3 regions of the Halomonas sp. 3F2F genome follow, and region 3 is predicted to be linked to each of the others. Evidence: predicted binding sites of a transcription regulator. Region 3 holds the regulator's gene; each other region holds the start of a gene.

Region 1 (2,266 bases), on a different contig from region 3:
GACCGCAATCATAAAAAAGTACTGCACTGCCCAGGGATACCAGGCGATGTCATAGCGTGGGGCGAGTAGTTCAATGGTGGAATTCATAGCCCATCTCCTGGCCGTGTGGGTCGAGCACTTCAAGCGCCACGGGTTCTGCCACGGGGCGCGTAGTGAATCGTTCGTCCATACCTAAATAGAACACTTGGGGAAGGGTGTTTTTTTCTGGCTGAAGCACCATGAGCGCGTCGCGATGCTCGTTGATCAGACGGCTGATTTGGCTGTCTGGATTGCGCATATCGCCAATAATGCGGGCACCACCCACACAGCTTTCAACGCAGGCAGGCAGTAGCCCCGCTTCTAAACGGTGAGCACAGAAGGTGCATTTGTCGGCAGTTTGAGTGCGTTCGTTAATAAAACGGGCATCGTAGGGGCAGGCGTTGACGCAGTAAGCACAGCCGACGCAGCGGTCACTATCGACGACAACGATGCCATCCTGCTGTTGATAGGTCGCCTCAACGGGACAAACAGGCACACAGGGCGGATTTTCGCAGTGGTTACATAGCCGCGGCAGCATAAACGTTGCCAGTTCACCACTTTCTTGGTGTTGCACTTCGTATTGAGAGACAGTGGTTCGAAACTGGCCAAGCGGTGCAGCATTCTCGATATGGCACGACACCGTGCAGGCTTGGCAGCCGATGCATTGGCGAAGGTCGATTAGCATGCCGTAGCGTTTGCTAGGGTCGCCTTCGCGGCGGGCAGGCTGCTGATTAATGCCAGCTTGAGCAAGACTGGATAGCGGCACTAGCGCAGCGCCCGCGCTTAGTCGGGCCAATTGGCCTAGCAACGACCGACGAACGGCGTCCATAACGCCTCCTTAGCTGATAAAGATGTTGCTGATAGAAACAAGTCGTTGTTTCACAGCGAGTGATCTGGATACGCTAAGGTTACGCCTTTGGTATTATAAAAAATTGATACGTGTCAATGGGTTAGCGAGAGTTTCTTAATGTTCTCTTAATCCTGGAACGCTAATTAGCTGTTTTGAAACAAAAACAGGCCTGCCCAGCGGGCAAGCCTGTTAGCAAACAAAGGGGATGAATGATTACGTTAGGTAGCAACTATTGCTATGGCGTCTCCAGCTCTAACGTGCGACGCAAGACATTGAGTTCATCAATATCTAGGTGCTCTAGCCTTCCGGCGAGCAGGTCGCTGATCTTTTGTACTGGAAGCCCAGCCCGGCGGGCTATTTCGCGGCTTCCCAGATCTGATACGGCGATCAGGCGGGTAATGATACGCATTAGGCGCGTACGTTTTTCTAAATCCCTGACATCGAGGTCAGGGCTGCTTCGCGGAGGATCTAGCGTTTCTGCGTGAGCAGTTGAGTATGCCGTACTCATGGGACTCCATCAGTCTGAAATGACAAACACACAATGCCGCCAAGTCGCGCGCTTTTCAATGCTACTTTGATTAAAATTTCGATCTATTTACAAACGCGCTCTAAGCGACTAGCTCTGGTAGACTATGCGCCTTCTAATTTCCTGGTGAGCCGCTTGCGGCACACGGCACATTAAACGCTTGATTGCTTTAGTAGGCCCTTTGGCCGAGGAGTTTTTGCATGTCGAACAGCGCACCCAAAGTGGGCGTGATCATGGGGTCGAAATCTGATTGGCCTGTCATGGAACACGCGGTGGCGATGTTAGAGCGGCTGGGCGTCCCTTATGAGACCCGCGTCGTCTCCGCTCATCGTACCCCTGACTTGTTGTTTGACTATGCTAAAAGTGCCGCTGAACGTGGCTTGCAAGTAATTGTGGCGGGAGCGGGCGGTGCTGCCCATTTGCCCGGCATGGTGGCTTCCCAAACGGCGCTGCCAGTGCTGGGCGTGCCGGTGGAATCCAAAGCGCTTAAAGGCTTGGATTCATTGCTTTCAATTGCGCAGATGCCCGGTGGCATCGCTGTTGGCACACTGGCGATTGGTAAAGCAGGCGCGACCAATGCAGGCTTGTTGGCAGCACAGATTGTCGGTTTGCAGGACACCAACGTGCGTGAAGCGGTCGAGGCTTTCCGCGCTGAGCAAACTCAAATGGTGCTGGATAACCCAGACCCTCGCCCCGATGCGGAAGCGAACTAAGGAATCCTGGCCATGAATTCTGGTATCTCGAAAAGCTCTGGTAGTTCGAAAAGCGCTGGCATCGTTAAGAACATTGGTGTGCTCGGTGCAGGCCAGCTTGGTCGTATGCTGGCATTGGCTGGCTATCCGCTAGGTAATCGCTTCACGTTTTTAGACACG
Region 2 (2,266 bases), on a different contig from region 3:
CAGCGCTTTTTCGGCGGAGCCTTCGGTTACGGGCTGAGCAAAAACCTACGGGAAGGCTATGACTGGCTGGCAAGGCGTTACAGTGAAGGCGATGAAATCTGGATATTTGGATTTAGCCGAGGTGCCTACACCGCTAGAAGCCTGGTGGGGATGATTCGTAAATGCGGACTAGTGCATGTCGTCACGCCAGGGCTGCTCGATAAGGCCGAACGTATTTATCGAAACCGTGATTTGCACCCCGATTCTGAGGTGTGCAAAGAATTCAAGGAGCGCTTCAGCCGCCAGCCCAGGGTTCATTTCATTGGTGTGTGGGATACCGTTGGCGCACTGGGCGTGCCCGAAACCAACCTGTTCAAAAGCAAATACGATTGGCACGATACCGAGCTTTCCAGCATTGTCGATCATGCCTATCAAGCGGCTGCGCTGGACGAACACAGGTCGGCGTATAACGTATCGCTCTGGACGAGTAAGGATGGCAAGCAGAAAACAGGCAATCGCAACGTCGAGCAACGCTGGTTTATCGGTGCCCACGCCAATGTAGGCGGCGGCTATGGCGTTGATGACACACTGGCTGACATACCGCTGAGCTGGATGTTAGCCAAGGCGCAAAAAGTAGGCCTAAAAGTGGCCCCCTTCAATGTCGCAGAGGATGCTTGGAAAATGGCACCGAAAGATTCGTTTGCTGATTTTCTAAACGGGCTCTACGCCAAGTATGCTCGCCTTAGATACAAGGGCGACGGCCGATTTTACCGGCAGTATGCGCAGGGCATGCAGGGGCTGCCAGCGGTGAATATTTCAGTCGATGAGAGTGTCTGGAAGCGCTGGGCCGATACCGCGAGTGAGTATCGACCACGTACCTTGACCGATGCCCACCTTTCCCCACCGGAGGAGTAGGCCGGGCGGCAGCGTGGAAGTGATGAGTGATCTAGGTCATGAAGTGACCAATATCGACTAAAAACTAAGTGCTCAAAGTAGGCTAAATATAATTTAACTGCTAGGATCGAAGCATTAGAGCGAACAACGTAGCAGGGAAAACCTAATGCAAAACGCCCCACGCATTGAGCTTCACCCTATTAGCCAACGCGTGCAGGCGCATGTTGATGGCACGCTAATCGCCGATTCCACCAATACGCTTGAACTCCGCGAACGCGGCTACCCACCACGCCACTACTTCCCTCGTGAAGATGTGCGAATGGACTTACTCAGCGTGTCAGAAACCACCACCTATTGCCCGTTTAAAGGACATACGGTGTATTTTTCGTTGGGGGAACGTCAGGATATCGCCTGGAGCTACGAGCAGCCGATTGCGGGTATAGAGGCTATTGCGGGTAGGGGGGCGTTTTATAAGGAACTGCACGAATGAAGCCTTTCGGCTCTCTCGGCAAAAGCAGCATGCTGGTTCTGCCGTGTTATGCAGCCGGCACGATAATCTGTGTTATGTTGCCTAGCTATACTTAATTTCATTTTATTTCAATGGGATGAATTATTAAGAAAGGGCTGTATAACCTGAATGAACACGTCGTCAGGTTCATTGATGTTATGTAGAAGGGTGTATAATCACTGTTATACGAAGTCAAAGCATGGATAGAATTAAACCAATAGAAGCATTACATGTAGCAGGCTCGATTGCCTCAGTCACAGGTATTACGCTGTTGGCTATTGGAAGCAAAACAGATGATCTTGAGTTTGCAGGCATACTTGCTTACTCGATGTCTGCGTCAATATTCTTAGGCGTACTTGCCCTTATTATTTATGGGTTTAGATTTTTGTATCCGAAAATAGAATATAAGGCTGGTAAAGGTGTGGCAGTCGCATCAAGCGCGGTAGTTTTCCCTTTAGCTGTATGGGCAAGCTTTTACTTTATACTGCTCTTGAAATCCTTGGCTAAATACGAGTTCTTATGGCTATTGGAACAAGTGGCAAAGTAAATCGTATAACAAGGCGTTGTTGTCGCCTTCGGCTGGGACGCGCTAACGCGCGCCCCAAAACTTGGCGTTAAGTCTTTAAGGAGAGTCCCGTGGACATAATCAAAGAAATAGTAGAATCACCGGCAGTGCTAAAGGAAATATATGGAGACTTAGCAAAGCCCGGTGTTCAGCAAGCAGGAAAAGCATTAAGTACGGTGGTTGGTTTGGGCAATACAGTTCTTTGGCCGGTTGCCTTGCTCAATGAGAAAGCAAAAATTTCTTTAGAGAAAAATCTTAATAAGTACAGAGAGAAACTAGAAGAAGTTCCGGAAGAGGATGTCTGTGAGGTTGCGCCAGAG
Region 3 (2,266 bases):
CGTTGGCAAATGCCCGCTCTTCAGTGGATGGGAGTGCTGGGGGATGCAACCGCAAGCGCGCTTTTATATCTGCGTTTGCAGCGCGAGATCGCCCAGCAGGGATAGTCGTTACTACCCTCATGGGATGAATCCACGGGTTTATCTTGGGTGGACGTGGTGAGTCTTGTTAGAATGCCCGCTGCTTCTTCTACCATCGGCAGTGCCTACACCATGCTACAACCTGACTATTTTGACCCCGCAGCGCCTGATACTGTTTCTGTTGACAGCCCTGCTGTTAATAGCGCACAGACACCATCCGAGCATCACGCCGCTAAACAGAAGCGTGAATTTAATAAGCTACAAAAGCGCTTACGGCGAGAGGTTGGCAACGCCATCATTGATTATCAAATGATTGGTGAAGGTGACAAGGTGATGGTGTGCCTGTCTGGCGGCAAAGATAGCTATACGATGCTGGAGATACTGCTTAACCTGCAGCGCAACGCGCCGGTTAATTTCTCTCTGGTCGCCGTCAATATGGATCAAAAACAGCCAGGCTTCCCGGAGCATGTGTTGCCCCAATACCTAGATAAAATGGGGGTTGAATACCACATTCTAGAGCGTGACACCTACTCGGTGGTGAAAGAGAAAACCCCGGAAGGAAAAACGACCTGCGCGCTCTGCTCACGACTAAGACGTGGCTCTCTTTATGGGTTTGCCGAGGAAATTGGGGCTACGAAAATTGCCCTAGGGCATCATCGTGAAGATATTTTAGAAACGTTATTTCTTAACATGTTCTTTGGTGGCACTTTGAAAGCAATGCCTCCCAAGCTTTTATCTGACGATGGCAAGAATATTGTCATTCGCCCCCTTGCCTACTGCAAAGAGGCTGATATTGCAGAGTTTGCTCGGCTAATGGAATTCCCGATTATTCCCTGCAACTTATGTGGCTCTCAGCCCAATCTCCAGCGTCAAGTTGTCAAAGATATGTTGGCTGAGTGGGATAAAAAACATCCAGGACGTCTAGAGAGCATGTTTAAAGCGGTGACCAATGTAGCGCCTTCCCAGCTAGCAGACCGCCGTTTATTTGACTTTGCTGGCCTTGAAGCCAAACAAGCGGCGTTGATGGAAGGGCGTATTCAGGCGCTTAGCGTGGACTAGCCGACTGTTCTTCCTCTTCAGTTAGCGTGATGAGGCGCCGCATATCTAAAATATTAACCTCGCGCCCTGAAACAGCCACCACCTCTTGCTGTTGAAAGCGGCTAAGAATACGGCTGACCGTCTCTACCGCCAAGCCTAAGTAATTGCCGATGTCGGCGCGGGACATGGAGAGTCTGAAGCTATAAGGCGAGTATCCACGTCGACGAAAACGGTCTGAAAGGGTGACTAAAAAGCTGGCTAGTCGTTGATCGGCCGTCTTACGCGATAGCAAGCGCATCATGCGCCGGTCATCCCGCAATTCTTTGCTCATGCTCCGATAAAGCTGGCCACGTAGTTCGGGCAGTTCTTCGGAAAGCAGGTCCAAGCGATCAAATGGAATTTCACATACCGTTGTGGTTTCCAGTGCAATGACGCTACCGGGGTAGTGCTCTTCATCAATTCCGTCCAATCCCACTAGTTCGCTGGGAAGGTAGAAATTTGTCAGCTGATCATTGCCGTTCCCTTCGCTGGTCACCTGTTTCAGGCTGCCTGAGCGGACGGCATACACACTGGTGAAGTGATCGCCCTGGCGAAACAGGGGCTCGCCTTTTTTGAGCGGTGCGCGGCGGCGAATGATGGCATCAAACTGGCCCATATCCTCAAGCTCTAAGGCAAGCGGCAGACACAGCGAGCTTAGGCTACAGGTCTGACAGCGCGCCTCTTGCAGTAGTGAGCGTCGTTGGCTGGCGGGGTGTGGCATATCATTCTCCCTTTCTCGTTAGCCATCATAGGCCCAGAGGCAAGACGTCTCAACAAGCTTATACAATCTTAGAGTAGCGCTGAGTCGGCTGGTCAGCTATGCGAGCATCAAAGGCCATCGCCAAATGGCGAATCAGCAGCCGCCCAGTGGGGGTGGCGCTAATAACTTGCCGATGGCGAGTGATTAAACCGTCTTGCTCAGCTGTCTTCAATTGCTCAATTGCGGTGGAAAAATAATCACTAGCATCGATGTGCCAACGCCTTCCAACTGCCGCTAGATCAATGTGCATGTCGCACATTAGCCGTTCAATCACGTCTCTTCGTATTAGGTCATCCTTATTTAACCTTAATCCTTTGACGGTTGCCAGCTTACCTTGATCTAAGGCTGCTT

Evidence for each region. Region 3 encodes FNR, which switches genes on or off when oxygen is low (the NO sensors DNR and NnrR bind a similar motif). Its sites were predicted from a motif close to TTGATNTANATCAA; they were not measured.
Region 1: a site for FNR is predicted at 951-964, ahead of dsrO (sulfate reduction electron transfer complex DsrMKJOP subunit DsrO). Genes of this name have one in related genera too.
Region 2: a site for FNR is predicted at 921-934, ahead of INT21_RS12460 (DUF427 domain-containing protein). Genes of this name have one in related genera too.

The regions. Positions count from the first base shown of each region.
Region 1 covers NZ_JABUZE010000026.1:21,653-23,918, forward strand. Annotated here, with positions in the region: gene nrfD (NrfD/PsrC family molybdoenzyme membrane anchor subunit) at 1-87, opposite strand, end outside; gene dsrO (sulfate reduction electron transfer complex DsrMKJOP subunit DsrO) at 71-847, opposite strand; gene INT21_RS02450 (XRE family transcriptional regulator) at 1,104-1,376, opposite strand; gene purE (5-(carboxyamino)imidazole ribonucleotide mutase) at 1,595-2,107, shown strand; gene INT21_RS02460 (5-(carboxyamino)imidazole ribonucleotide synthase) at 2,120-2,266, shown strand, end outside.
Region 2 covers NZ_JABUZE010000128.1:4,515-6,780, forward strand. Annotated here, with positions in the region: gene INT21_RS12455 (DUF2235 domain-containing protein) at 1-894, shown strand, start outside; gene INT21_RS12460 (DUF427 domain-containing protein) at 1,040-1,363, shown strand; gene INT21_RS12465 (hypothetical protein) at 1,581-1,928, shown strand; gene INT21_RS12470 (DUF4393 domain-containing protein) at 2,018-2,266, shown strand, end outside.
Region 3 covers NZ_JABUZE010000088.1:28,241-30,506, forward strand. Annotated here, with positions in the region: gene INT21_RS10455 (DNA polymerase III subunit epsilon) at 1-105, shown strand, start outside; gene ttcA (tRNA 2-thiocytidine(32) synthetase TtcA) at 172-1,137, shown strand; gene fnr (fumarate/nitrate reduction transcriptional regulator Fnr) at 1,124-1,876, opposite strand; gene hemN (oxygen-independent coproporphyrinogen III oxidase) at 1,935-2,266, opposite strand, start outside.